4 regions of the Polaromonas vacuolata genome follow, and region 1 is predicted to be linked to each of the others. Evidence: predicted binding sites of a transcription regulator. Region 1 holds the regulator's gene; each other region holds the start of a gene.

What was found. Region 1 encodes sigma-54, which starts transcription at its own class of promoters, with help from an activator protein. Its sites were predicted from a motif close to TGGCANGNAANCTGCTTT; they were not measured.
Region 2: the regulator sigma-54 is predicted to act here: its motif matches at 2,662-2,679, upstream of nirB (nitrite reductase large subunit NirB).
Region 3: the regulator sigma-54 is predicted to act here: its motif matches at 3,413-3,430, upstream of HC248_RS12915 (TorF family putative porin).
Region 4: the regulator sigma-54 is predicted to act here: its motif matches at 4,524-4,541, upstream of HC248_RS09870 (circularly permuted type 2 ATP-grasp protein).

The regions. Positions count from the first base shown of each region.
Region 1 covers NZ_CP051461.1:3,520,668-3,528,158, reverse strand. Annotated here, with positions in the region: gene HC248_RS16075 (THUMP domain-containing class I SAM-dependent RNA methyltransferase) at 1-1,052, opposite strand, end outside; gene HC248_RS16070 (RNA polymerase factor sigma-54) at 1,063-2,634, opposite strand; gene lptB (LPS export ABC transporter ATP-binding protein) at 2,646-3,449, opposite strand; gene lptA (lipopolysaccharide transport periplasmic protein LptA) at 3,457-4,071, opposite strand; gene HC248_RS16055 (thiol:disulfide interchange protein DsbA/DsbL) at 4,307-4,960, opposite strand; gene HC248_RS16050 (SPOR domain-containing protein) at 5,072-5,752, opposite strand; gene argS (arginine--tRNA ligase) at 5,843-7,491, opposite strand, start outside.
Region 2 covers NZ_CP051461.1:2,429,839-2,437,329, forward strand. Annotated here, with positions in the region: gene HC248_RS11045 (bifunctional protein-serine/threonine kinase/phosphatase) at 1-1,227, opposite strand, end outside; gene HC248_RS11050 (type IV pili methyl-accepting chemotaxis transducer N-terminal domain-containing protein) at 1,288-2,574, opposite strand; gene nirB (nitrite reductase large subunit NirB) at 2,836-5,280, shown strand; gene nirD (nitrite reductase small subunit NirD) at 5,322-5,708, shown strand; gene HC248_RS11065 (nitrate reductase) at 5,705-7,491, shown strand, end outside.
Region 3 covers NZ_CP051461.1:2,832,407-2,839,897, forward strand. Annotated here, with positions in the region: gene HC248_RS12895 (DMT family transporter) at 1-82, opposite strand, end outside; gene HC248_RS12900 (SDR family NAD(P)-dependent oxidoreductase) at 106-870, opposite strand; gene HC248_RS12905 (fatty acid desaturase family protein) at 870-1,883, opposite strand; gene HC248_RS12910 (ABC transporter substrate-binding protein) at 1,969-3,003, opposite strand; guanidine-I (ykkC/yxkD leader) riboswitch at 3,058-3,169, opposite strand; gene HC248_RS12915 (TorF family putative porin) at 3,489-4,289, shown strand; gene HC248_RS12920 (Fic family protein) at 4,459-5,616, opposite strand; gene HC248_RS12925 (gamma-glutamyltransferase family protein) at 5,929-7,491, opposite strand, start outside.
Region 4 covers NZ_CP051461.1:2,157,010-2,164,500, reverse strand. Annotated here, with positions in the region: gene HC248_RS09880 (transglutaminase family protein) at 1-1,474, opposite strand, end outside; gene HC248_RS09875 (DNA internalization-related competence protein ComEC/Rec2) at 1,819-4,392, shown strand; gene HC248_RS09870 (circularly permuted type 2 ATP-grasp protein) at 4,592-6,121, shown strand; gene HC248_RS09865 (alpha-E domain-containing protein) at 6,133-7,095, shown strand; gene HC248_RS09860 (transglutaminase family protein) at 7,154-7,491, shown strand, end outside.

The DNA.
Region 1 (7,491 bases):
TCGTCGCGCGCCACGGGTTGACCAAACTCGTCAATGTTTTGGCCTTGAAACTGGCTGCGCCTTTGGTCTCTGCCTTGCAGCGCGGGTATGCCAGCTACGCCGGCGACGTCGATACGTTCACCATAGGGTGGATTAACCAGCATCACGCCGGAGGCGACTGGCGGCATACGCTGGAGTGCGTCGCCACCTCTGAACTGAACTGCGCCAGCAACACCGGCGCGCTCTGCGTTGCGCTCAGAAAAGTCGACCATACGAAACGACACATCACTGCCAAAGACTTCTGCCGTGGGCTCGGTAATAGCTGCTTCGGCTTGGTCTAGCAAGCCGTCCCAGACGTGGGCTTGAAACGGTAAATACTTTTGAAAAGCAAAGCGACGGTTAATGCCGGGCGCGATGTTGCAGGCAATTTGCGCCGCTTCGATGGCAATCGTGCCGGAGCCGCAGCAGGGGTCATAAAGTGCTACGCCTTGCTTGCACAATTCATCCCAGCCGCTGGCGGCGATCATGGCGGCGGCCAAGGTTTCTTTCAGTGGTGCATCGCCTTTGTCTTCGCGCCAGCCGCGTTTAAACAGTGGCTCGCCTGAACTGTCGATATAAATCGTCACGGTTTCTGTGGTCAGGTGGACGTAGACGCGCACATCTGGCCAGCGCGTGTCGACATCGGGACGGACATCGAACTTGTCGCGAAAACGGTCGGCAATCGCGTCTTTGATTTTTAGCGCGGCAAAGTTCAAGCTGGTCAGCGGGCTGTGCTGGGCGGTGATCTCAACCTTAAAGGTTTGCTTGGGCGTGAACCAAATTTCCCACGCCACTTCGGCGGCGGCGTTGTAGAGGTCTTGCTCGCTGCGGTATTGGCGGTGTTGCAACTCGATCAACACGCGCTGGGCTAGGCGGCTGTGCAGATTCAGCAGCATGGCATCGCGCCACGAGGCTTGCAGCTGTACGCCGGCGCGCCAGGCTTTGCCGTCTATGCCGGTGACGCGTTTGATCTCGGTGGCCAGCAAGGTTTCGACGCCGGCGGCGCAGGGTAGGAATAGTTGAAGTTGGTTCATAGTTCTAGATTCAGGTGAGGGCTTTGCGCAGGCTTGCCGGCGCTATGCGCAGGGCTTCCCGGTACTTGGCGACGGTGCGGCGTGCACATTCAATGCCTTGCTCTTTGAGCATTTCGGATATCTGATTGTCGCTCAGTGGTTTTTTTAAACTCTCTGAGCTCACAAACTGCTTAATCAGCGCGCGCACTGCGGTGCTAGATGCGTTGCCGCCGGTTTCTGTGCCCAGCGCTGAGCCGAAGAAATACTTCAGCTCAAAAGTGCCAAACGGCGTGCTCATGTATTTGGCGGTGGTCACGCGTGAGATGGTCGATTCATGCAGACCGAGCTCGTCTGCGATCTCGCGCAGCACCAGCGGCCGCATGGCTAACTCACCGTGGGTGAAGAAGTTTTTCTGGCGCTCGACGATGGCGGTGCTGACTCGCAAAATGGTGTCAAAGCGCTGCTGTATGTTTTTGATAAACCAGCGCGCTTCTTGCAAGCGCTGGGTGAGTGCCGGGCCGCCTTGGCCTTTGTGTTGCTTCAGGGCGTTGGCGTAGATGTCGTGCACGCGTAGACGCGGCATTACGTCGCTGTTAAGCGCGACCTTAAACCCTTTGGCGACTTTGGTGACCAGCACATCGGGCACGATTAGGTTGCGCTCAACATTGATAAAGCGCCGGCCCGGTTTGGGGTCAAGTCTGGCGATGAGAGCAATCGCTGCGCGTATGACGGCGTCAGGAAATCCGCACAGATGAACTAAGCGCTTGATGTCGCGCTTGGCCAGTAACTCCATGGGTTGGCGACAAATAGCCTTGGCCGCACTCACCGCTTGGCTGCTTTCACATTCGAGCAGTTGCAGGCTTAGGCATTCGGCCAAGTGGCGTGCGCCTACGCCGGCGGGCTCCATGTGTTGCAGCAGCTTGAGGGCAATTGTGAAGTGCTGTTCTAGATCTTCACGGTCTTCGAGCTGCTCGGGTTCAGCGCCGGCTAGACCTGCGGCGAGCGAGCTTAGGCTGTCTTCCAAATAGCCATCGTCGTTGAGTGATTCGATTAAAAAGTACAGCGCGGCGCGGTCTTCTTCAGACAAGCGCAGGCTAAGCGCTTGGCGGTGCAGATGGTCTTGCAGCGACTCATGGCTGCGGGCCAAATCAGAGGCATCGGCGTCGCTGTCATCGCCATTGTTTTTACGTGGCTGAGCGTCGCCGCCCCATTCGCCGTCGTCTGCTGAGGTCTCTACTGTGCCGTCGCCGTCCCAGCTTTCTTCGAGCTTGGCTTCAGAGCTGATCTCGGGCGTGCTGTCGTTGTCGTTTGAGTTTTCGCTAGTGCTTTGACTGCTGCTGGTCGAGTCGTGGGAGGGCGTGAATTCGGCGACGGATTCAAATTCTTGAGCCTCTTGACTGACCGGCGAGTCAACTTGGTCTAGGCCGAAGTCCTCGCGCGCTGCGCTGTCTTCGGATTGCTCTAGAAAAGGGTTTTCGTCCAGCATTTGTTCGACTTCTTGGCTGAGCTCTAAGGTCGAGAGTTGCAGCAGGCGAATCGATTGCTGCAACTGGGGCGTGAGCGCCAGATGCTGCGAGACGCGCAGTGACAAGCCTTGTTTCATCTGCGCTGTGCCTACATTCGGAAATGTTCGCCCAGATAGACCCGGCGCACATCTGCGTTGTTGACGATTTCTGTTGGCGTGCCGTTGGCCAGAACTTGGCCGTCGCTGATGATGTAGGCGTGGTCGCAAATGCCCAGTGTCTCGCGCACGTTGTGGTCGGTGATCAAAACACCTATGCCGCGGGCTTTTAAAAAGCCGATGATGCGTTGAATTTCGATCACGGCAATCGGATCAATGCCAGCAAACGGCTCGTCAAGCAAGATAAAGCGCGGCTGGGTGGCTAGTGCGCGGGCGATTTCGACGCGGCGGCGCTCACCACCGGACAGCGCTAGCGCTGGCGAGTCGCGCAGATGGGAGACGCGCAAGTCTTCTAGCAAGGTGTCTAAGCGCTGATCAATGGCCGTTTTGCTGAGTGGTTTGCCGGCAGCATCGTATTGCAGTTCCAACACTGCGCGCACATTTTCTTGTACTGTAAGTTTGCGAAAGATAGAGGCTTCCTGCGGCAGATAGCTCAGGCCCAGACTGGCACGCCGGTGTATGGGCATGTTTTCTATCGGCTGGCCGTCAATGCTGATGTTGCCGGCATCGGCGCGCACCAAACCCACAATCATGTAGAAAGAAGTGGTTTTGCCAGCCCCGTTAGGGCCTAGTAAACCCACGACTTCGCCATTTTTGACGGCTAGCGAAATGTCTTTAACTACCTTGCGGCTGCCGTAGGCTTTTTGTAGACCGTTGGCTATTAACTGGCTGGTGCCTGGTACGGCGTTGCTGGCGCTCGATGCGTTGAGTGGTGAGGTGGTGTTACCCGATTGCATGCGTTTCTTAGTTTTTGTCCGCGCCCAAGCGCAGGCTAGGGCGTAGCACCGGGCCGGGGGTAGTTGTTGGCGCTACTTTGGGCGGCGCTGCTGCTGTGCGTGGTGAGAGCAGGGCGCGTACCCGGCCAGTGGGGTTGGCGGCAGTGCTGTTTTTCGCGCCGCCGTCTACTGTGAAGACATCGGTGTTGTTGTTGTAGGTAATTAAGGCACCGCTTGTCTCATCGACTAAGGTAGTACCGTTGTAGCGGCGCAGTTCAGCGCGGCGGGTGAATTTGACAATGTCGGCTTGACTGTCGTACTCGATTAATTCGCCTTCGCCTTCAATGTACTCGTCAACTCCTTCGCGCTTTTTGCGGTAGAAGGCTCGCTTGCCTGCGGGCGCGATGACGGTGGCAAATTGATAGCCTTGGGGGTCTTGGCGCACATCGACGCGCTCACCACGAATAATGGTGGTGCCCTTGGTGATCACCACATTGCCAGTGAAAACGCTGGTTTGCTTGAGGTCGTCGTAGCGCAGTGCGTCCGCCTCAGCATTCATGGGCATATCGCGGTCGGCTTTTGGCGCACTTTGGGCGTAAGCTGCTGTCGCGGAAAGGGCTGTCACGGTTGCCAGGACAGCCATCAGGGCGTGGAGTTTTTTCATAAGGGGCACGAATCTTGCTGCATAGATTGTTTATTGTAGCCATGCGTTTGAACGCTCAGCTTTTGCAATGTATCTGATTGCCACAGCGTCAAAGTGAGCGTAACAAAATAAGAAGAACACAAAAAAAGCCCGCTGCAAAAATTGCGGCGGGCTTTGGGCGCTGGCGCGCTTTCAAACCAATGCGTAACCGGGTGAAAGCGACGCTATAGGCTGCTTAGGCTTTGATCTGCAAGCCAACCAAATAATCGACCACCGTCAGAGCGCGTTCCATAGACTGGGCTTGCGAGCCCGAGGTGTAATACTTTCCTGCAATGCCTAAAGCCGGCACGCCATCGACCTTGTAGGCGTCTTGCAATTGCACCGCCTTGCGCACCTTGGTCACCACTGGGAATGACTCGTAGGCTTGCATGAACTTGGCCTTGTCAACGCCTTGCTTGGCGATCCAGTTGGCGATTTGCTCGGCGTTGTTCAGGGTTTGTTTTTCAACGTGAATTGCATAAAAAACCTTGGCGTGCAAGTCGCCTAAACGGTTCATGCCTTCGAGCACGTAGTAAAGCCGCTGCTGAGGCTCAAAATCGGGCCGGAAGGCAATCGGAGCGCGTCTAAAGCTCACGTTTTTGGACATCTTGGCTAGCCATGCCGTGAGTTGCGGCTCAAAAGCGTTGCAGTGCGGGCAGCTGTACCAGAAGAACTCGACTACTTCGACTTTGCCGGCGGGTGCTTCGGTTGGTGCTGGCCTGTCCAGCAGCAGGTAATCACTGCCTTCTTTTGGCGCTTTGGCTTGGGCTTGTGCAAGGTTTGGCAATAACAGGCCGCTGCTTGCTGCGGTGGCGGCTACGGCTGATAGTGAGAATTCACGTCTTTGCATGGATATCGTCTTTCTTGGCTTAGGCCGAATAAATAGAGGAATGAAAAAATTCTGGCGCGGCAGGCTTGCCCCAACACAGTGTTTGACGGCTTAACGACAGAAAGTTCAGGTTTATCGCTGGATCCTTACCAAAGCGGTTTCTACCGAGCTTGCATCCAGCTTCTCTTTAATTTTGTCGGCCTCGGCTTTTTTGTCAAATGGCCCCAGTCGAACACGGTAAATCATGCTGCCCGATTGCTCGCGTTCGCTGACTTTGGCCTGAAAACCCAGCAAAGAAAGCTTGGCGCGTTGCTGCTCGGCGTCCTGAGGTGTGCGAAAAGCGCCGGCTTGAATGAAGTAGTTAAACGGATCGGTACTAGGCGCCGCAGCTGCTACTGGCTTTGTGCTGATTTTGTCCATCGGTTTTGCCGCCGCTTTGGCTTTGGCCAAGTCGCCCAGTGGATCGGAAGAAGGGGCTTTGCCTTCGTCGACGGTATTGGGTGGCGCAGCGGTTAAAGCAGGTGGTTGCATAGCGGGTGCTGTGCTGTCTTGATTAAGTGTGCCGGACGCGCTGGCGGCGCTTCTGGCGGGGTTTTTGCCGGCCAATGCTGCGTTCGGGTCCCAATCCTTGTTTTTCTTGGCTTCAGCAGCGTCGTTCTCGGCGCCGTGTGACTGGCCTTTGGTGAGAAAGGGAATCGGTACTTTGGTGACATACACCGCGACTGCCAGCGCCGCGCCCAAGCCTAGCAATACGCCAAGCACCAAGCCCAGTATGGTTCCGCCGGCCTGAGGCTTGCGTGTTGGTTTGTTCATAAGCTTGAAAATCTCCCGTTTGTCATGGCCTGCATTTTTAGCGGCATGTGTTGCTGTTTGTTTAGGCGGTCTTGAATTGCTGAAATGGCTTTACATCTTGCGCGGTGCGCTAACGCCCAGCACTTCCAGACCATTGTGCAATACCTGCGCAGTCGCCGCTACCAGCGCTAAGCGGGCGAGTTTGACGGCTTGGTCGTCGACCAAAATCCGCTCAGCGTCATAGTAGCTGTGGTAGCAGGCGGCGAGTTCGCGCAGGTAAAACGCCACATCGTGGGGCGCAAAGCCGCTGGCCGCGTTGGTCAGCATATCGGGATATTTGGCCAGCAGCAGCATCAAGGCTTGGGCTTGCGGGCTGGTCAGTGGCGCGAGGTCTACGCTATCGAGTGTGGCGAGCTCGCCACCCCAAGCTGCGAGCACCGAGCAGATTCGCGCATGTGCATATTGAACGTAATAGACCGGGTTTTCATTGTTCTTGGCCAGCGCCAAGTCGATGTCGAAAATGTATTCGGTGTCGGGTTTGCGGCTGAGCAGGAAAAAGCGCACGGCGTCTGCGCTAGTCCACTCAATCAAATCACGCAGCGTCACATAACTGCCGGCGCGCTTGGAGATTTTTACTTCCACGCCGTTGCGCATGACTCGCACCATGGTGTGCAAAACGTAGTCGGGGTAGCCCAGCGGCACGCCGGCGTCGGCTGCCTGCAGGCCAGCTCTGACGCGGGCAATCGTGCCGTGGTGGTCCATGCCTTGGATGTTGATGGCGCGGCTAAAGCCGCGTTCCCACTTGGCCAAGTGGTAGGCCACATCGGGCACGAAGTAGGTGTAGCTGCCGTCGCCTTTGCGCATCACGCGGTCTTTGTCGTCGCCGTAGTCGGTGGACTTTAGCCACAGCGCGCCGTCGAGCTCGTAAGTTTTGCCGGCTTCTTTGAGCCGCTCAACCGTGGACTCGACCCGGCCCGAGCTGTATAGGCTGGACTCTAAGTAGTAGTTATCAAAGCGTACCGAAAAAGCTTGCAAGTCTAGGTCTTGCTCGCGGCGCAGATAGGCAACCGCGAATTGGCGAATCGCATCCAAGTCTTCAATATCGCCCGTGGCCGTGACTTCGCGGTCGTCTGATCGCACGGTTTTAAGCGCGACGAAATCGGCCGCGATCTCGGCAATATAGTCGCCGTTGTAGGCGTTTTCTAACCACAGCGGATCGCCCGGGTTGATGCCCTTGGCTCTGGCTTGGGTGCTGGTGGCCAAGGTGTGAATTTGAACGCCGGCATCGTTGTAGTAAAACTCGCGAAACACGTCTACGCCCTGAGTGGCAAAGAGTTTGCAGATCGCATCACCCAAGGCGGCTTGCCGGCCATGGCCTACATGCAGCGGGCCAGTTGGGTTGGCTGAGACAAATTCGACCAGCGTGCGCTCGCCGGTCAGTGGCTTGACGCCGTAGACGCTACCGGCTTTTAGTATGTCGCGCACGGTTTCTTGTTTCGCTTCGGGTTTGAGGCGGATGTTGATAAAGCCTGGGCCGGCAATTTCAATCGCCTCTACCCAGCGGTCAAAGACTGGATTGGCCAGCAGCAGCAGGCGCAGGCTGTCGGCGACTTGGCGCGGGTTGAGCTTGAGGCTTTTGGCCAGTTGCATGGCCGCGGTGCAGGCAAAGTCGCCATGGGCGGCTACCTTGGGAGATTCAAAGGCGGCTTTTGCGCCGGCGCCAGGAGAGAGCTGTTCAAGGCTTGCAGCCAAGGCTGCCA
Region 2 (7,491 bases), 1.1 Mb from region 1:
TTTGATGTCGCGGTGAATCACGCCTTGGCGGTGTAATCGGCCTAAAGCGCTGGCGCAGCGCATGGCCAAAGCCAAGGTCTGAGCCAGGCTGGGTTTTTTGCCTTGGGCTAGCAACTGCTGCAAGGTCTCACCTGCATGCCAGTCGTAAAGCAGGTAAAAAGCGCTGGCGGGTGGCTGGCCGGGCAAGCTGTCGTGCAAAGTCACAAATTCGTTACTGGCCGGCGATGACTGCATACGTCTGGCCAGCCAAGCTTCGTGCGCCAGCATGGCGCGCTCTTCGGGATCATGGGCGCGTGCGGGGCTTAGAGTTTTCAGCGCATAGAGGCGCTGGCTTAAGGTGTCTCTGACTTGGTAAATCACGTTCACACCGCTGTCCGTTACCAACATGGTCACGCGCAAACCGTCCAAGATGTCGCCGATTTTTAATGCTTTGGGCACGGCTAGGCGCTCGGCCTTGTGGTTCTCGTCTTGCAGCGTTGCGGCGTCAATGCCCAACACACGCACGACTAAGGCTGTGACGTTGTCGCTGCTGCCGGCTGCCAATGCCTGATCTAACAGCAGCGCACTGAGTTCGCGGGCGCCCAGCGCTGCGCCGGTTTGACTATTCGCCAACGCCAAGCCGGGCGCGGCGCGCACGCAAAGGCTAAGCAAACGTTTATGCGTGAGCTGGTTGTGCACGCCGTCAGACAGCAGCACAAACAAGTCACCAACCCGCAGCTCGCCTTGGTCGTAGTCCACCACCAGCGCGCTGTCGGCACCGACGGAGCGCAGTAGCTGGTGGCTAAAGTCGGGGTGATCCACCACATGATCGGTGGTTAACTGCAAGAGTTCACCAGCACGCAGCAAATAAGCCCGGGTATCGCCCACATGGGCTAAAGACCATGATTGGCCACGCAGCACTAGTGCGGTCAATGTCGTCAGTCCGGACTGGGGTCGGCGGCGCTGGTTTTGCGCCAGCAGCCAAGCGTTTTGTGCCCGGATGATGCGGTCTAGCGCTACCGTAGTGTCCCAAGTTTCTGGTGTGGCGAAGTAGTCACGCACAAGACTGGTGACTGTGGTTTGCGCGGCCTCCTTGCCCATGCCGCCTTGGCTGACGCCATCGGCTATCGCGACTATGGAACCCATGGATTCTTGGCCCGGCTCTGGCAGCATGGCGGCGCAAAAGTCTTCGTTAATATTTTTGCGCCCGGCCAAGGTTGCAAAGCCAATGTCTATTTCAAAGGCCATGCACCACTTTTAATATTTGTGCTTTTTTGGTGCCAATTTGGTGCGTTATCAAGCACAAGTCTAGCCAACCAACGTCTGCAGACTGCGCTCATATGCATGCGTGAGCAATTCAAATAAGTCTAACAACTGTTCGCTAAAAAGAGCCAGCGCAGTGACTTGTTGCCGCTGCACATCCTTGTTTGTACCCGCTTGGCTGATAGCTACGGCACTGGTTTGCATTTGTTGCCAACACAACGCGGCACTGGCTAAAGCAGTGCGAATCTCGCTGCTACTCAAAGGTAGAGCGGTCAGCTCTTTCAGCGCGGTGTCAAATTCGAGTGCAACTTGCGCCATAGCGACACGGGCGCTGTTGTTACCAAAGCCTAGCAACAAAGCAAATTTCGCATAGCGTTGACTCAGCATGCGCTGACGACCCGACTGATTAAGTAAGCGAAGTGGCGCCATAGAAGCGGCATTTTCTAAACTGGCGGTCAGCCGTTCGGCCTGCTCCAAAAAGGCTTCACCTAGCGCATCAAGCTTTCCGATTTGCTCTGCCTGCGGCGGCAATTGCAAGGCATGGCGAAACGGATTCCAAGCATTCTGGGTCATCAGTAAAAGATCGCCAAAAGTGGGTTGCGAAAGGCTTTTACTCAAATCCGCCAAGCTAATGTCAACATGCAACATGGAGTCTTTTAAGCTCGCGCCCTGCACCGTTTTATGGCCCGCCAAATCGAGCAAGACCAGCTTGATCAGTCGCTGCGAAAACATACGCAACTGACCAGAGCGGTTCAAATCTTCCGCAAACCGAGCCGAATGAATGATGTGTTGCGAGACCTGACCCACGCGCTGATTCGTTTGCATGGAAGCACTACGCAACATTTGGTAGGCGTCGTCATCGGAAATCTTACGCGCCCGCATCAATATGGCCTTGGCACGGTCCACCATCTTGCGCTCTTCAAAGCGGCTGCTTAAGTCGCGCATCTGGACGGCCAGCAACTGTTCTTTCTCAAAACGCGCGATGGCGAGTTGAATCAAGGGCCGTAACCGAGCTTTGTTGTAGGCATTGATCACATAGGCATGTACGTTGGCTTGAACTGCCAGCGAGATACGCTCGGCATCGCCATCGTTGGTGAACATCAAGACTGGGCAAGGCGCGTGCTCGGCGATCAACCGCAAAGCATCGAACAAAGCCTGACCCGGCAGTCTGTCTATACAGATGAGGATCTCAGGGCTGAAGTGAATCACTTCGTGTAGCAGTTTGTCGCTATCGCTGACGCTGGCAACACAAGCTATGCCGGCAGCATCCAAATCGTCTTTTAAGTCCAACGTATTGGCAGGGCCGTTAAGAAATAGTAGAGCAGAGGTCATGGTGAATATTTATTAAAGATCAAACATCTCAATCAGTTTAATCCTCATGACAAGCTTAACCAAGACACTAGAAAAATTATTGATACTTGGCACAAAAATTGCTTTTATTGATTGGACGCAACGACGCGTCCGGCCTCTCAAAGCATTGAGGGGTTTGCGCATGACGGTGTGCGCAACAACTGCCCGCGAACTAGCGCGTGCACTCACGCCAACTCAGGCAAACCTTGTCAAAGAACAACTATCTCTAAGCGGAGTGACTCCATGAAAAAATCCAAACTCGTCATGATTGGCAACGGCATGGCCGGTGTTCGCACGCTCGAAGAGCTGCTTAAAATCGCACCCGACCTGTACGACATCACAGTTTTTGGCGCAGAGCCGCACCCCAACTACAACCGCATTTTGCTCAGCCCAGTATTAGCCGGCGAGCAAACGCTTGATCAAATCGTGCTGAACGACTGGGCTTGGTATGAAGACAATCACATCACACTGCATGTGAGTAAAAAAGTCGTCTCCGTCGACCGCGTCAAACGCATAGTGCGCGCCGAAGACGGCACCGAGGCCGAATACGACCGACTACTCATTTGCACCGGCTCCAACCCTTTCATACTGCCCCTGCCCGGCAAAGACCTCAAAGGCGTGATCGCTTACCGCGATATTGCCGACACCAACGCCATGATTGAGGCGGCCACCCAATACAAAAAAGCCGTGGTGATTGGCGGCGGCTTGCTGGGTCTTGAAGCGGCCAACGGTTTGATGCTGCGCGGCATGGATGTCAGCGTGGTGCATGTCATGCCTACGCTGATGGAGCGCCAGCTCGACAGCGTGGCCGGCAAACTGCTGCAAAAGTCATTAGAAAAGCGCGGCTTAAAATTTTTAATGGGCGCGCAAACGCAAGACCTGCAAGGCGGCATTGGCGCGGATGAAGGGCGCGTCACCAGCATTCGTTTTAAAGATGGCACCGAACTGGCCACCGACTTGGTAGTGATGGCAGTCGGCATACGCCCCAATACACAATTGGCCGAATCCATGCGCCTTCACTGCGACAAAGGCATTGTGGTCAGCGACACCATGCAAACCATTACCGATGCGCGGATTTACTCCGTCGGTGAATGCGCAGCCCACCGCGGTATTGCCTACGGTTTGGTCGCACCGCTGTTTGAACAAGCCAAGGTAGCCGCCAATCATTTGGCGCAGTTTGGTATTGGTCGCTACACCGGCTCGCTAACCTCTACAAAACTCAAAGTTACCGGGATTGATTTGTTCAGCGCCGGGCAATTCATGGGCGGCGAAGGCACGGAAGAAATCGTCATGAGCGACCCGTTTGGCGGAGTCTACAAAAAGCTGGTAATTAAAGACGACAAACTGGTTGGCGCCTGCTTGTACGGCGACACGGTTGACGGCAGCTATTACTTCAAGCTGCTGCGCGACGGCCGCAGCGTGGGCGAGATACGCGAGAAATTAATGTTTGGTGAATCCAACATTGGCGACACCGGCCACGAAGGCCACAGCAAAGCCGCCACCATGCCGGACAGCGCAGAGGTCTGCGGCTGCAACGGCGTGAACAAAGGCGCTATTTGCAAAGCGATTAAAGACAAAGGTTTATTCACCCTCGATGAAGTACGTAAGCACACCAAGGCCGGCGCTAGCTGCGGCTCTTGCACCGGACTGGTCGAGCAAATTTTGATGTTTAGCGCCGGCGGCGATTATTCGGCCACGCCGAAACTCAAAGCCATGTGTAGCTGCACCGACCACGGCCACCAAGCGGTGCGTGACGCGATTCGTAAAAACAAAATCCTCACGATATCTGCGGTCTACCAATTCATGGAATGGCGCACGCCTAACGGCTGCGCGAGTTGCCGCCCAGCGATTAATTACTACGTCACCAGCACCTGGCCGAAAGAGGCAAAAGACGATCCGCAAAGCCGCTACATCAACGAGCGCAGCCATGCCAACATCCAAAAAGACGGCACTTACAGCGTGATACCGCGCATGTGGGGCGGCGAGACTTCAGCCAGTGAATTGCGCCGCATCGCCGACGTGGTGGACAAATACAAAATCCCCACGGTCAAAGTCACCGGTGGCCAGCGGATTGACTTGCTAGGCGTGAAAAAAGAAGACTTGCAAAACGTCTGGAAAGACATTGGCATGCCGTCTGGTCACGCTTACGCCAAAGCGCTGCGCACCGTTAAAACCTGCGTGGGCAATGAGTGGTGCCGCATGGGCACACAAGACAGCACGCAAATGGGCAAGGATTTAGAACGCGCCATGTGGCGTATGTATGGGCCGCACAAAATCAAGTTTGCGGTCAGCGGCTGCCCGCGCAATTGCGCTGAATCGGGTATTAAAGACGTTGGCATTATTGGTGTGGATTCAGGCTGGGAAATGTATATCGCCGGCAATGGCGGCATCAAAACTGAAGTCGCGCATTTCTTCACCAAAGTCAAAACCGCGGCTGAAGTACTGGAATACACTGGCGCGTTTTGTGAGCTGTATCGCCAAGAAGGCTGGTATCTTGAGCGCACGGTCCACTATGTGAACCGAGTCGGTCTTGAGCATGTGAAAAAGAAAATACTCGAAGACCATGAAGGCCGAAAAGCACTTTGGGAGCAGCTTCAGTTTGCGCTCGATGGTGAGCCCGACCCGTGGTTTGATTTTAAAGATGCATCGGTAGACACGCGGCAGTTTGAAAAACTCAGCGCGATCTAAATAAAGTATCAACACTCAAAAATCAAGAGGAAAAAAATATCATGAGTGAATGGAAAAAAATCTGTCTGGTCAGCGACATCCCCATGCTCGGTTCGCGCCGTGTTGAACGCGCCCATGGCATGGACGTGGCCTTGTTCCGCACCGATGGCGACGCCGTGTTCGCCCTGTTAGATCGCTGCCCGCACAAAGGCGGGCCACTCAGTCAAGGCATAGTCTTTGGCAATAGCGTTGCTTGCCCCATGCACAACTGGACCATAGGTCTGGCTGGCGGCTGCGCCAGCGCGCCAGATGTGGGTTGCACACCGGCTTTCAAAGTGCGTATGGAGGGCGACGCCGTGCATTTAAACCTGCAAGAACTGGCCACATTAGCGATTGATTTGACCCGGCCAGTCGCCGGCCCTGCGGGCAAGCAAGCCGCCTGCGCATGAGCAAGCAAACCCGTTCAACCTGCCCTTACTGCGGTGTTGGCTGCGGCGTCATCATCAGCACAGAAGGCGCGCAAATTACCGGCGTTCGGGGCGACCCGGATCACCCTGCCAACTACGGCCGCTTATGCACCAAGGGCTCAACGCTGGCACTCACCGCCAGCGCTGCTATCACCGAACAAACCCGCTTGCTGCAACCCATGCAGCGGCTAAACAGAAAGTCTGAACCTAAAGCTACAGCCAGCGCCGTGAGCTGGAATCACGCGATGGATTTTGCAGCCAGTGGTTTTTCAAAAATCATTGCCGAGCATGGCCCGGATGCAGTGGGTTTTTATATTTCAGGCCAGTTACTCACCGAGGACTACTACGTCTTTAACAAACTCGCCAAGGGTTTGCTGGGTACCAACAACGTAGACACCAATTCCCGCCTTTGCATGAGTAGCGCCGTCGCCGGCTACAAACAAACACTGGGCGCGGATGCGCCGCCTACCTGCTACGACGACGTCAAACACGCCGAGTGCATTTTCATAGTCGGCAGCAACACCGCCTACGCACACCCGGTTTTGTTTAGGCGCATTGAAGACGCGAAAGCGGCGAATCCGCAGTTAAAAATAATTTTCTGCGACCCACGCCGCACCGACACCGCAGAGATTGCCGACCTCTATTTACCGATTCAGCCCGGCACCGATGTCTCGCTGTTTAACGGCATGCTGCACATCATGTTGTGGGAAGGCTGGTTGGACAACGCCTACATCCGCAATCACACCACCGGCTTTGAAGCCCTTAAAGCCACAGTGCGCGACTACACGCCCGAATTGGTGGCCGAAACTTGTGGAATTAAAAAAGATGACTTGATGCTGGCGGCAAAAATGTTTGCCACCTCCAGCGCCACGCTCAGCCTTTACTGCCAAGGCCTGAATCAGTCCAGCAGCGGCACGGCAAAAAATGCCGCCTTGATTAATTTGCATCTGGCTACCGCTCAGATCGGCAAACCGGGAGCCGGCCCGTTTTCATTGACCGGCCAGCCGAACGCCATGGGTGGGCGTGAAGTCGGTGGTCTGGCGAATTTAATCAGCGGCCACCGCGACATGGCCAACCCTGAACACCGCGCCGAAGTTGCCGCACTGTGGGGCGTGGACAGCGTGCCAGATAAGCCCGGCAAAAGCGCGGTGGAGATGTTTCAAGCCGCAGCCGATGGCGAGATAAAAGCCTTGTGGATTGCTTGCACCAACCCAGTCCAATCCATGCCCGACCAAGCCACCGTCAGACGCGCACTAGAGCGCGCTGAACTGGTTGTAGTGCAAGAAGCTTTTGCCACCGCCGCGACCTGCGACTGGGCCGACATCTTGCTCCCAGCGACCACTTGGGGCGAGAAAACCGGCACGGTCACCAACAGCGAGCGTCGCATCAGCCGCGTGCGCTCAGCCGTTGCAGCGCCGGGACAAACCCGCCACGACTGGGCCATTGTGGTGGATTTTGCACAGCGGATTGAGGCCAAAACTGGCCGTGAAAAAACACTGTTTCCCTACTCTGTGATTAAGCCCGAATTGGGCGTGGAAACGATTTGGAACGAACACCGCGAATCCACCCGTGGACGCGACTTAGACATTACCGGCATGAGCTACGCCATGCTTGAAGCCAGCCCCCAGCAATGGCCCTTAACCGAGGGCCAAAGCACGGGTAAGGCAAGGCTTTACGAAGACGCAGTCTTCCCCACACCAGACGGCAAAGCGCGCTTTGTCAACACTGTCTACAAACCAGTGGCTGAGCCGCGTGAATCACGTTT
Region 3 (7,491 bases), 690 kb from region 1:
AAGTTAAGCCAAATAGCGAGGAAGAAAACAACAGCACCAAAATCGGTAATGCTGCGCCCGTTGAAGCGCTTGCTAGTTTCATAGTTGTTTGACTTTTTTTATCCATCAAGGCATGACCGATCCGCCGTTCGGCCCGAGTACTTGACCGCAATAAAAGCGTGATAAATCAGAGGCTAAAAATAAGGCCGTGGCGGCAATTTCTTCCGGCTCGGCAATGCGCTGCTGGGGTATGTCTTTTTCTTTCGCCATGCATTCGGCACTCATGCTGTCGATTGAAACCATGACGGTATTAACCGGGCCGGGCGCAATCGCATTGATGCGAATATCCGGCGCAAACTCAAGCGCCAAAGATTTTGTCAAACCAATAACGCCAGCCTTGGCCGCGCAGTAAGGCGCAAATTGCGCGCGGCCTATCAAGGCTAAATCCGACGCGATATTGATGATGACGCCGCGGCGAAGATTCAGCATAGACGGCAGAAATGCGCGTGACATTAAAAACACGGATTTCAAATCACACGCCAACATCCGGTCCCAATCGGCTTCTGTGGTTTCCAAAAATGGAATCTCGGCGATGATGCCGGCGTTATTTACCAAAATATCTATCGGCCCAATAGCGCTTTCAACCCAAGCGGTCATTCGCTCAACGTCTAGCGCCAAACTCACATCCGCCTCAAAAGCCCAAGCCTTCACGCCCATGGTTTGAATCTCTTGCACCAAGGCTTGAGCCTCTGAAGTGCTTGCCAAATGATTCACCACCACCGACGCACCAGCCGCCGCAAAAGCCAAGGCAGTCGCGCGGCCTATGCCGGTGGCCGCACCGGTTATCAACGCTGTGCGGCCGGCTAAAGACAAACTCAAAACAGACGTCATCAAACTGCCGTCAAAAAAGAAACACCCACGGCGCCTAGAAAACCATCGGCTCTGCCCTTAACGCCTAAGTCTTGCACTTGACCGTAGTCGACCGCCAACACGCGTTTAACCCGATTGATGTGAAAGCTGCGCAGCAATTCGCCGACCGTGATTAACTGCGCATACTGCACCGGATACAGCTCTTTATGAAACTCAGGCAGGCGATGCCAAGGCGCGGTAGGTCGCTCGTGGTGCGCATTATGAAAACCAAAATTCAGCCAAATTAAATTTAAAAAACCAGACTTCAAACCGACGATGTCGCTATAGGTATTGGCTTGCTCGTACTCGCGGTCGCGCAGCTTATCAGCCGGCAAGGGTTTGTCGTCGAGAACTGGGTAAGACTCATAGGTGTGCTGAAAGCAATCGGCAAAACGCAAGGCTGTGACAAACACCAAATAGGCGGCGAAATAAAGCACCAAGGCTTTGAGTGACCACAAGCCCAAAGCAATCCACGCAGATAAACGCAGCGCGCCCACAACCAGCACACGGCGACGGCCAGCGCGTTTGCGTTCATCAGTAAACGGCACAAGCATGACAAAGCCGCGCATTAAAAATTCAACCGCTGGAAAGTAAGCCCATTCCAAGGCTAAGACGCTGTTGCGAAACCATGCCGGCGAGCGGTTTAAAAAACCGCGCACATCAAAGGTAATCACATCGGCGCGCTCGACATGGTGGCGCATATGTTTTTTGCGCATGTCAGAAAAATTGGCAAAGCAGCTGCCGTTAATGATACTCATGACACTGCCCCAACGCTCATTCGCGGCGGGGGTTTTAAAAATCGCGTAGTGCGCAAATTCGTGAATAAAGTAAGCCGACCAAATCAAAGTTTGGGCGACCAATAAAAAGCCCAAAACATTGAGCATCCAATTAGCCGAACCGAGTAGTCCCACCCCAGCGATATACGCCAGAATTGTCCAAGCCATTGCCAGTACGTTGGGCCAAACACCATCGGCATAGCGAAAAACAGAAGTCATGATGAAAAGCCCTTAACGCAAAAAAATAAAAACCTTCAGCAAGAAAACTAATTCGCTTGCTGAAGAAAAAAGCCGGTCTTAAAAATTATTTTTTAAGCAAGGCGTTAACGAACTGGGCATCAAAAGTCAAGGCAGCTGCCGGCAAGGCTTTGATCTGGCCTTTGTCTTTGAGAATCTGACCAATAATTTCGCCACTGGCGTAATAAGAGGTTGTGTCTTTAGACAAGGTAAACGCTTTGGGCATTTCAGCGACGGGAATGTTGTAGACGCCAGCTAACTGCTCTTTGACTTCTTTGGGCGAAATACCCATGAATTTGCCAATGATTTTTGCCGACTCTTCTGGCTTGGCTTTCATGTAAGCCATGCCGTCGATATAAGCTTTGATGACGCCAGCGATTTCTGTTGGCTTGGCTTTGATGACTTTTTCGTCAAACACCATCACGTCGGCAATCAAACCAGGTGCATTTTTTGAAGAAAAAATCACCTTGAATTTTTGACCACCACCTTGGCTCAAAATCTGCGACAAGCTTGGCTCATAAGTCACACCACTTGGCATTTGGCCAGAGGCCATAGCAGCCGGTACGGCTTCTGGCGTCATGCTCACCGGGGTGATGTCTTTGTCAGTCATACCCTTGGTTTTAAGCGCGTAGGAAATCAAAAAATCCGATGGTGAGAGCGGATTAAAACCAACTTTTTTACCCTTTAAATCAGCCACGGTTTTAATGCTGCTGTCGACCACAATCGCGTCGCCACCGTTCGAGTAATCAATCGGCATGACCACTTTTTGCCTCTGACCATTAGCGACTTGGCCAATCACTTGGTCATACGTGAGGTGACCACCGTCGATAGCGCCAGAGGCAATTGCTGGCGGAATTAATGCTGGGTCGGTGAAAACCTGAAGAGAAACTTTGAGGTTGTATTTTTTATAAAAGTCTAGTGCTTCAGCAACATAAAAAGGGCCGTAGCCAATCCAGACAATCGTGCCAATTTTCATCGATGCGGGGGCGGCAAAACTGGCGGCTGCGACCATGGTGAGTGCAAAACCCAGAATCGGTTTGCTCAGGCGAGACAGCAACGAGCGGGATTCTTGGCTTGAAAGTGAGAGGCTAGAAGAACGCATGGAAAAACTCCTGGAGTAAAAAATGGGGCGCAGAAAAGTACGACTTGTACATCTGTCTCCCGGGCTTTTATCCCTCCGTGTAATCTCTTGCGAGACCGGCACACTCTCGGACCAGACATCCTGTGATTGAAAACAACCTTGGACCGGAACCCTAGTACGCCTACGTTCTAGCATTTGCACAGTTTTGTACAAATCGCTTTTCATGCAATGGTGCTGTACGCAATAGCCATGCCAACGTGCACAGCGCTAAAAACACTAAAACGCAGCGCAGGCGCACTTATACGCACTGCAAAAGCGCACCACACGGCGCAATGCACTGTTTTAAAACGGCAGGCGCAAAAGCTTTCGATTTACTGACACGACTAGCTTAAAAATCTGCGCTTATGGCGCATAAAACAACTGGTAACACTGGCACGAAACCTGCAGATACAAATTCGTGCATTTTTCACCTTGGTTTTTTTAGTTCTTCTACACACGGACTCTTTATGAAAATTTTCTTATCTTCTGGTTTAGTGTTGGCTTCATTGCTTGTGTCAGGCGCCGCAATGGCTCAAACCGCCGCCCCTACTGCTGCTGCAGAACCAGAATTTACGCTGGGCTACAACTTGGGTCTGACCAGCGATTACCGGGTTCGCGGCATGTCGCAAACAGCTTTCAAAACGGCTGTGCAAGGCGGTGTTGATTACGCCAACAAAAATGGTATTTACTTGGGCTTGGCCGCATCAAATGTAAGTTGGGTCAAAGAATTCAATGGCGCTACCAAAGGTAGTTACGAGGTCGATTTGTATGGCGGCTACAAAGGCGCGATCAATAAAGATTTCTCTTATGACATCGGCCTTATCACTTACCGCTATCCGGGCAATGACTCAGGCGTCGCCAATCCGGCGCGCAATGTGGCAGCCGGCGCTTACTCTAAAGCCGACACCACAGAAATTTACGGCGCTTTGACATACACCATGTTCACGTTTAAATACAGCCGCAGCACCGGTGACTTTCTGGGCAACTTAAAAAGCTCGGGCAGCCAGTACTTTGACTTAAGCGCCGCATTTGATCTTGGCGACGGCATGACGATTACTCCGCATATCGGCCGTCAGTTAATACCAAATCAAAACAGTTTGGGCAACTACTCGGACGCATCACTGAGCTTTAGCAAAGACTTTGGCTCAGGCCTTGTGGCCAGCATTGCCGGTGTTACGACGAACGCGAACCGGACTTTCTACAGCGATACCAATGGCCGGTTTCTGGGTAAAAGCGGTTTGTTGGTTGGTGTGAAATATTCGTTTTAATTAAAAACACGCAAAACCATGCGATTCGCTAACGCACCAATACCAATGCTGATGAGCTGAAGAAACCTAGCGCTAGGTGTTTGATTGGTGTGTTGGCTTTAAGCGTTTTATGTTCAAGCCCAGCATGATCAAGCTAGGGGTCTGATTTTTTATCTACAGACCTTGAGAACTAGCCCTCGCCTCTGAGCGGCGCCGAAATAAAATTTTCCTGTGACAAGGCATGAATCACGCCTCGCATGAGTCGGCTGTTATCAAACCCTAGGCTGTATTGGCGTGCGTTTGGCGAAATCGGTTGGAGCATTTTTCTCTCCACCAACTTTTTGATTTGGTAAGTAGTCTGCGCTGCGTTCATGCTTGGCATAACTTTGCTCAAGTCGGCCGCTTTAGCTACGCCCAGCTTCACCGTCGCTAACAAAACGTTTTCTTCTTGTGCTGAGATCAAGCCTCGGCTGCGTGCGTAAGTCAGTGCGGGTAGCAAAATTTGTTTGCTTAAATAGTCGTAGCGAGTGAGTTGGTCGACCTTTTTCAGCTCGGTCAAAAACCCTTGCAAGACATAGGTGCACCACTGCTCTAGGTCGACTGAAGTGCCGCTGTCTGCGCTGGAAAGCATGGCGTAATACTGGTCTCGGTCGCTGCAAAAAACAGCTGTTGGGTTTAACACCCGACCGCCTGCCTTGACGTTAAAACCGTACTTAATCATCAAGGCATAAGTCAGCAGCCTCACCACACGGCCATTGCCGTTGCCAAAGGGGTGAATCCAGCCAAAGCGATGGTGGGCCAAGGCCACCTTGATCAAGTCGTACTTGGGTGCATCAGCGCGGTTGATAAACGCCACCAGTTCTTCTATATAGCCCGGTACCTGCACAGCTTCTGGCGGCAGATGGCTTGACTGGGCAATCCGAACGGCTTTGCGGCGGTAAGCGCCGGGCGTGGCGTCGCCTTCGCGCACCAGACCCTGCACCGCCAAAGTGTGTAGCTCACGGATGAAATGCTCGGAGATCACCGACCCCGGATCGATTGCAGTCTCAATGAAAACCATGGCTTGCTCGATGTTGTCAATTTCACGCAATTGGTCATCCGCGCTGGCGCTACCGTCTAGTGCGCTTTCAACATAGTCTGCCAATGTGGTGTGGTTACCTTCAATGCGAGCAGAACCCAAACTCTCCAATATATGAAAGACGCGCTTGAGCTGAAAAAACACCGGCGCAGGTGTGGTGCCCGCCAGTTGCAGGCGGCGTAAGTGCTCTAGCTCGGTCAGCACGTCAACTAAAGGGGAGTCAAAACTCGGGTTTATCAGCGCTAGATGGATGTGAAAAAATTCCGGCATGATGCTCCTTTATCTTTAATCTAGGGTAGTAGCTTTCTGTAATTTTATAAAAAAAAACCATTTAAAAACAACAATTTATTTACTTTTTGCCAGAAGATTATCTGTAATTTCTGAAGAATACTATCTCAATATCTTGGCACTGTACAACGCTGAAATGCTATGGCCAATAAGGTAATTACGGTTCTTATCGCTAAACCTCGGAGCCAACCAAGTAGAACAACGCAAAAAGCCGCACCAACGCAGTGAGTCACTGCATCAGTGCGGCTGAGCGGCCAAGTACGAAAGCTTTAACAAAAGCTTTTAGCTTGACGATTAAATCCCCACAACCGCCCCATCAGTACGCGGCTCAGTGCCGCCGCACAGCACGCCGGAGGCATCGCGCCAAATGATTTGGCCGCGCCCAAAAGACATCCGATTCGATTGCCAATTCACCGCATGGCCGCGCGCCGCCAGACCTCTGAAAATATGCTCTGGTGTGGTGCTTTCAATCTGCACTTGCAGACCTTTTTCCCATTCCCAACGCGGCGCATCTAGCGCAGCTTGTGGGTTCAGGTGAAAGTCCACCGTGTTCATAATCATTTGCAGATGGCCTTGCGGTTGCATAAAGCCGCCCATCACGCCGAACGGTCCAACTGGCATGCCGTTCTTGGTCAGAAAGCCCGGAATAATCGTGTGATAAGGTTTTTTACCCGGCGCTAAGCTGTTGGCGTGGTCTGGGTCAAGCGTGAAATTGTGACCCCGGTTATGCAGCGCTATGCCAGTGCCGGGCACCACCATGCCGCTGCCAAAACCCATGTAATTGCTTTGGATCATGGAGACCATATTGCCTTCATCATCGGCAGTGGTTAAAAACACCGTACCACCTTGAGGTGGTGTGCCGGGCAAGGGTTGGCTGGCGTTTTGGCCAATCATTTGACGCCGTTCGTGGGCATAGCCTTCCGACAGCAAGTCCTCGACTTTCACGCGCATATGACGCGGGTCAGCAATGTGTTTGAGACCATCGGCAAAAGCTAGCTTGATGGCTTCAATCTGGCGGTGATAGGTCAGCACGGAGTCGCGCTCAGAAAAGTCAAAACCCTTGAGTATGTTCAGACCAATTAAGGCGACCAAACCGTGGCCGCTGGGCGGGATTTCCCAGACGTCGTAGCCACGGTAATTCACGCTAATCGGGTCTACCCACTCGACCGCATAGTCGGCTAAATCTTGGGCACTGAGGTGACCACCAGCGCCTTGCACGCAGGCGGCAATTTTCTCGGCCAGCGGGCCACGGTAAAAACTCTCGGCATGGCTTTCGGCAATAGAGGTCAAAGTGTCGGCATGACCGGGCAGGCGAATCATCTCGCCAGCGTTCGGTGCGCGCTGTGCGGCGAAAGTGTCAAACCAAGCTTTAAAGTGCGGCTCGGTTAAATTTTTTCTAAACACTTTTGTCGCTTGCTGCCATGCATAAGCGACCGATGGCGAGACCGGAAAACCGTTCGCCGCATAGTTAATCGCCGCACTCATGGAAGCGGTCAGCGGCAAATTACCAAAGCGCTTGGCCAACGCCGCCCAAGCTGCCGGCGTGCCCGGAACTGTGACCGACAGTGGGCCGTATTTAGGCATTTCCTTGTGACCTAAGGCCGCCATGCTTTGCAAACTACTGGCCTGTGCAGCCGGGCCGCTGGCGTTAAGTCCATGCAGTTTTCCGCCGTGCCAGACCAGCGCAAAAGCATCACCGCCAATGCCGTTAGCAGACGGCTCAAGTACCGTCAAGGCAGCAGCAGTTGCAATCGCCGCATCAATCGCATTACCCCCTGCTTGCAGCACTTGTATGCCGGCCTGCGCCGCTAGCGGCTGCGAGGTAGCGACCATGCCGCGGCTGGCGTAGACCACGTT
Region 4 (7,491 bases), 1.4 Mb from region 1:
CCGAGTCCAGGCCTTGCATGTAGACGCGGCGCAGGCGTTCGCGTTCCATTGCATCGTCGAGTTTGGAATCAAACGGATCGACATTAATCGGCAAGCGACGTTCGCGCCATAGGTAATACCAAGCATCTTCATAGCCCGGCGTGATGAAATCGGGCTTGAGGCCGAGCTTTTCGGCCAGCAGCTTAGTAAAGCGTGAAGCGTCTTCGGCGCTGTAGTTGCAGACGTCACGTTCGTCCGTGAAAAGGTCTGGATTTTGCCAAATTGGTTCGCCATCTTTGCGCCAAAAAATGCTCAGCGCCCAGCGCGGTAATTGCTCGCCGGGATACCACTTGCCTTGACCAAAATGCAAAAAGCCGCCATGGCCGTATTCGGCGCGCAGCTTTTTCACCAGTTCTGTTGCGTAGCCGCGTTTGGTCGGGCCTAATGCGTCGATATTCCACTCACCCGCATCGCGGTCGTTAGTGGCGACAAAGGTTGGCTCGCCGCCCATGGTTAGGCGTACATCACCGGCGAGTAAATCACGGTCGACTGCCTCGCCAAGGGCTAACACATCAGCCCATTGCGCCTCGGTGTATGGCATGGTGACACGTGGGGATTCAAAAATACGCTGCACACCCATATGGTGTGCGAACTCAACTTCAGACTCATCTACGCCGCCTTCGATAGGCGCTGCGCTTGATGGGTCTGGCGTGCAAGCCAGTGGGATGTGACCTTCGCCCGCCATCAGGCCAGAAGTGGGGTCTAGTCCAACCCAACCTGCGCCTGGCAAAAATACTTCGCACCAAGCATGTAGGTCGGTGAAGTCGGCTTCTGCGCCGCTAGGGCCATCAAGCGACTTGACGTCGGCTTTGAGTTGAATCAGGTAGCCCGAGACAAAGCGCGCGGCTAGGCCTAAGTGGCGAAACAATTGCACCATTAGCCAGCCGGTATCGCGGCATGAACCGCAGGCCAATGTGAGCGTTTCTTCTGGTGTTTGCACGCCCGGTTCCATGCGTATGGAGTAGGCAATTGCTTGCTGCAGGCCTTGGTTGACGCTGACTAAAAAATCATTGGTTCGCCTAGGCGTTAAATCAATTTTGTCTAAATATGCTTGCAGCAGCGGCGTTGCGGGTTCGGTGACCAAATAGGGCGCGAGTTCTTTTTGCATCGCGCTTTGGTACTTGAAGGGGAACTCTTCAGCCTCAGGCTCTAGGAAAAAGTCAAACGGGTTGAGCACCACCATGTCGACCACCATGTCGACCGTGACTTTGAATTCGCGTGTTGGCTTGGCAAACACCAGCCTTGCTTGGTAGTTGGCAAAGGGATCTTGTTGCCAATTGATGAAGTGGTCTAGCGGCTCAATCTTGAGCGAGTAAGAAAGTATTTGTGTACGGCTGTGAGGCGCGGGCCGCAGTCTGACAATTTGTGGGCCCAAAGTGACGAGTCGGTCGTATTTGTAATGGGTGATATGGCTAAGGGCAACGTGAATGGACAAGGCAATCTCGCTTTTCAGGGTTTAACGGGCACGTGGAAAACGCTGGGGCTGGTTTTGGTGGGCCGGGCGCTGAACAAAGTAACAAAACATTGTATTGACGCATCGCTTGCGTGCCGGATTGAGGGTTTTTTATTTAGTACAACTGTAGCAAGAGCTGGGCCATCAGTTTGTATTCGGCCAATTTTGATTTATTGTCTGCCAGCTAAGCCCAAACGGGTCGCACTAATTCAAGCTGGAACACTTGTGTGAGGCTGCTCTTTAATCAACTTTTATGCTCTGCATTTTGCGCAACAGCACATTTGGGTAAGACCTTTTTGTCTTTGTTCGGTCTGATCGCAGGTGTGATGTTGCAGCTTAGGCAAGCTAGCCTTTTTGAGGTCAACGTTTACCTCGCCAACCTAGTTTTTGCGGCGCTGTCGTTGCTATGGCTTTGCTGGCTGCAAAGGCGGGGCAACCCTAGGGCTGGGCCAGCGTTGGCGTTGTCTTGGGCTTTGTCGCTGGCAGTGTGTTTAGCGCTAAGTTTTGGGCTGACGGGTTTGCGTAGCGTTATTTTTCTTCGCACTGCACTCAATCCAGCGCTGGAGGGCAAGGATATTGTGGTGACGGGCCTCGTCCAAGCCATGCCTGAAGTGTCAGAAGACGCACTGCGTTTTCGCTTTCAGACAGAGACGGCTCTGCTGGCCGGTCAGCCAGTGCAATTGCCAGCGCAAATTTATGTAGGCTGGTACAGCGGTTTTGGTCTAGGTCAGTTTGCTGTGCCTGCGCAAGCTGGATCTAACTCCTCTAATTCCATTAGCACCCCTAGCTTTCTATTGCCAGAAACTCTGTTCGAGCTGGAACAACAACCCCAAGTGCTAAGGGCTGGTGAGCGCTGGCGCATGACGCTGCGCTTAAAAGCTCCTCACGGCGCGAGCAACCCTTACGGCTTTGACTATGAACTCTGGCTATGGGAGCAAAACTTGCAAGCCAGCGCTTATGTGCGTGCAGGTCTGCGTGACGTTGCGCCACAAAAAATCAGCGACAGTTGGGCCCATCCGGTGGAGCGGGCGCGCCAGTCGGTGCGGGAGGCTATTTTTGAGCGCGTGGCAGATCGTCAACTCGCGGGTATGTTGGCGGCGCTTGTCGTGGGCGATCAGGGCGCTATAGATCAACACGACTGGGCGGTGTTTAGGGCTACCGGCGTGGCGCATTTAATGAGTATTTCGGGTCTACACATCACCATGTTCGCTTGGCTGGCGGCGCGCCTTATCAACGCTTTGTGGAAGCGCTCTGCGCAACTAGGCTGGCGACTTTGTCTGTGGCTGGCGGCACCCACTGCGGGTGCGTTCGGCGGCTTGGGGCTGGCTGCCCTGTATGCCTTATTTTCGGGTTGGGGTGTGCCGGCTCAGCGCACCATACTTATGTTGGCTACTGTGATGCTGCTTCGCTTAAGTGCACGCCAATGGCCATGGCCTTTGGTTTGGTTGTTGGCCATGGCGCTGGTGTTGATGTTTGATCCATGGGCCTTGATGCAAGCTGGGTTTTGGCTTTCTTTTGTTGCCGTTGGCGTGTTGTTCGCCAGCGATCCCGAATCGGGCGCTGTAAGGCCAAGGCAGACAAATACGCAAACTACAGACCTCTGCGTAAGATCAATTTGGGGACGTGGATACTTATGTGTTGTTGGCTTTATTAAGTCAACCTTGGCGGGGCTGGCCAAGGCCGCGCGCGAGCAGTGGGTGGTTACGCTGGCGCTTACGCCGCTCTCACTGTTGCTGTTTAACCAAGTTTCGGTGCTCGGCTTGCTGGCTAATGCGTTGGCGATTCCATGGGTGACATTGGTGCTCACGCCCTTGGCTATGCTGGGTGTGCTGTGGTCACCGCTCTGGGATGCTGCAGCCCTTGCAGCCAGTGCGTTAGCGCTTTATTTGCAGTGGCTAGCTAGCTGGTCATGGGCCAGTATTAACGTTGCGGCTGCTCCTTTGTGGTGCGCAGTAGCCGGTGTGATGGGAGGCTTGCTGATGGCCATGAAGCTGCCTTGGCATTGGCGCGGTTTAGGTTTGCCTTTAATGCTACCGGTGCTGTTATGGCAACCAGTACGCCCAAATACTGGGCAGTTTGACGTGCTTGGTGCTGACATCGGTCAGGGCAATGCTTTGTTGGTGCGAACCCAACACCACAGTCTTGTTTATGACAGCGGGCCGCGCTTTTCGCGCGAAAGCGATGCCGGCAATCGGGTTTTAGTGCCACTGCTCAGAGCGTTGGGTGAACGCATCGACATGCTGGTGCTTAGCCACCGCGACATTGATCATTCTGGTGGTGCAGCGGCAATTCTGACGATGCAGCCTCAGGCTAGTTTGCTCAGCTCGATTGAGGATGGCCATACACTGCAGGCCTTACGCCCTGCAAAGCGTTGCCAAACAGGTCAGCACTGGCGCTGGGATGGGGTGGATTTCGAAATTCTCAATCCACTGCCAATTGATTACGCGCAAAGCCTTAAACCAAATGCCATGAGTTGTGTGTTGCGCGTCTCGAATGGTGTGAACAGCGCTTTGTTAACCGGTGATATGGAGGTGGCGCAGGAACGTCGCTTACTCAGTGATTCGGCTCTCAAAGTCAAACTCAAGGCTGACTTTTTGCTAGTACCCCACCATGGCAGTAAGACCTCGTCTAGTGCTGCTTTCCTTGATGCTGTTCAGGCGCCGTTGGCGCTGGCTCAAACGGGTTATCGCAACCGTTTTGGTCACCCCGCGAGCAGTGTGATGCAGCGTTACGAGGATCGCGGTATGCAAGTTTTTCGCTCACCCTCGTGTGGCGCAGCTTTGTGGCGTAGCAGTCAGCCTTTGCAGATATTGTGTCAGCGTCAATTAGAGCCGCATTATTGGCAGCATCAAGTGCCTATGCAGGAATTGATTGCTAAACCATTAATACGATCCGATTGACGTGAAGTTGATCGCACCACCGAGGGTGAACCCTAGGTGTTTAGGCCATAGAGTCATTAAGCTGTAAGCCTTGTTGGCATTGACTTGTCAGAGGTTTCCGATAGTAAAAAAAATAGTTGGGCTTAAAGCTTTGGCATACAAATTGCAGGCTAAAGTCGAGGGAAAACCTGCCTAAACAACCCCGTTGGATAAAAAGGACATGAGTCAGATGTTTGATGAAATGAATGCAAGCGCAGACAGTGTTAGAGCGCACTACCAAGGTTATCAACGCTGGCTTTTGCGCCAACCGCAGGACACCATGAAGGCCAAGCGCGCTGAAGCTGAGATGATTTTTCGACGTGTCGGCATAACCTTCGCTGTTTATGGCGCAAAAGATGAAGATGGCTCTGGTACAGAGCGACTAATACCGTTCGACTTGATACCTCGCATCATTCCATCCCATGAGTGGGTCAGCATGGAAAAAGGCTTGATACAGCGCACCACAGCATTAAATCGTTTTATCCACGACGTCTACCACGATCAAGAAATTCTCAAGGCCGGTATTGTGCCTTCCGAGCAGATTTTCCAAAATGCTCAGTTCCGACCTGAAATGATGGGTGTTGATGTACCGAACAATGTCTACTCGCAAATTAGCGGTATCGATATTGTTCGCGCACCAGACGCCACCGGCGTAGGCGAATACTATGTGCTGGAAGACAATTTGCGCGTGCCTAGCGGCGTGAGCTACATGCTGGAAAACCGCAAAATGATGATGCGTCTGTTTCCTGATTTATTCAGCGAAAACAGCGTCGCTCCAGTAGCCCACTATCCCGACATGTTGTTAGAGACGCTGCGCGCTTCAGCACCACCGGCAACCGCCGACCCAACTGTGGTTGTGCTTACCCCAGGCATGTATAACTCGGCGTATTTTGAACATGCGTTTTTAGCCCAACAAATGGGTGTTGAATTAGTTGAAGGTCAGGACTTATTCGTCAAAGATAACTTCGTATATATGCGCACAACGCGCGGACCCAAACGTGTTGACGTGATTTACCGCAGGCTCGATGACGACTTCCTCGACCCACTGGCATTTAGGCCAAGTTCCACTTTAGGTTGCGCCGGCCTGCTCAACGTTTATCGCAGCGGCAATGTGGCTTTGTGCAACGCGATAGGCACGGGTATAGCTGACGACAAGTCCATCTATCCCTATGTGCCCAAAATGATTGAGTTTTATCTCGGCGAAAAACCCATTCTTAAAAATGTGCCCACTTTTATGTGCCGCAACACGGAAGACCTCAAATACACCTTGGCCAACCTGAAAGATTTGGTCGTCAAAGAAGTGCATGGAGCAGGTGGCTATGGCATGTTGGTGGGGCCTGCTTCGACGGCAGCAGAAATTGAGGAGTTTCGCGCCGCTCTGCTGGCCAACCCGTCCGGTTACATCGCTCAACCAACGCTGAGTTTATCGACTTGTCCAACTTATGTTGAAAGCGGTATTGCGCCACGCCATCTGGACTTAAGGCCTTTTGTGCTGAGTGGTAAAGACGTGCAAATCGTGCCGGGTGGCCTGACTCGGGTGGCACTCAAAGAAGGCTCTTTGGTGGTGAATTCCTCCCAAGGTGGTGGCACAAAAGACACTTGGGTGATAGAGGCTGGCGCTAGTTTGCCGGCCATGAATCCAATGACACCGATGTCCTCCATGCCGCCTATGCCAGCCATGGCACCCACCACGACACAAGCTCAAAGCTAAGGATTTAGACCATGCTTTCACGCACTGCCGACCATTTATTTTGGATGTCCCGTTACACCGAGCGCGCTGAAAACACCGCTCGTATGCTCGACGTCAACTATCAGACTTCTTTGTTGCCCCAATCCGCCGCTGTCGCTCAAGTCGGCTGGGAAGGTTTGCTCACGATTAGCGAACTCACGCCAAGTTATGCCGCCAAATACGGCAAAAAAATCATTCCGCGCGATGTGATGGATTTCATGGTGAGGGATGAGAAAAACTCCTCAAGCATCATCTCTTGCCTGAAAAATGCCAGAGAAAACGCACGCGCCGTACGCGGCACCTTGACGACAGAAGTCTGGGAGACCGAGAACCAGACCTATTTGGAAGTCTCACGCATGCTCAAGGGCAGTGATTTTGAGCGTGACCCAGCGCAATTTTTTGAATGGGTCAAGTTTCGCTCTCACTTGTCGCGTGGCGTCACCATGGGCACTATGCTGCAAGATGAAGCGTTTCACTTTTTGCGTCTCGGCACATTTTTAGAGCGCGCTGACAACACCGCAAGATTGGTGGATGTCAAATTCAACGCCGTGCATGGTGACTTTTTTGGTGTCGATAATGCCCACGGTCAGGAATATGATTTTTATCACTGGAGTGCGATTTTGCGCAGCGTTTCTGCGTTTGAGGTCTACCGTAAGGTTTATCGCGATGTGATCAAGCCGGAATGCGTGGCCGAATTGCTGATATTGCGCCCAGATATGCCGCGCTCGCTGCTAGGTTGTTTAAATGAAGTCATTACCAATTTGGCGTTGGTCACGAATGACACGTTTAGCGAGACTCAACGCCGTGCTGGAAAATTACGCGCCGATCTGCAATATGCCCGCATCGACGAAATTTTGGCAACCGGATTACATGCCTTTTTGACACAATTTTTAGACCGTGTCAACGAGTTGGGTGCACACATTAGCCGTGAATTTTTGGTGCCGGTGACGGCTTGAGTATTATTTTTCAAGTGGCTATAAATCATATGCGGCATCGATTGGCTATGAGCCGCCTATGAAACTTCACGTCCGCCATGTCACTGATTACCGCTACACCTTGCCGCTACGTTACGCGCTGCAAACACTGTGGCTAACGCCTTCGTCCGGCCCGTCTCAAAACGTATTGTTTTGGAGTGTCGGCGCGCCGAAAAAACTGTTTCGTCAGCAAGATGCCTTTGGTAATACGATTGAAGACTACACCTTGGTGGCGAGCGAGAGTGACAACGTTCGCTGGAGTCTGGTTAACGCTGCTGGCGATATTGAAACCTTGGGTGTGCCCGAATTCGTCGATGCACCTAATTTGCCCCAACCGTATTTCTATCTGCGCGCAACCGCACTGGCTGAGCCGCATTT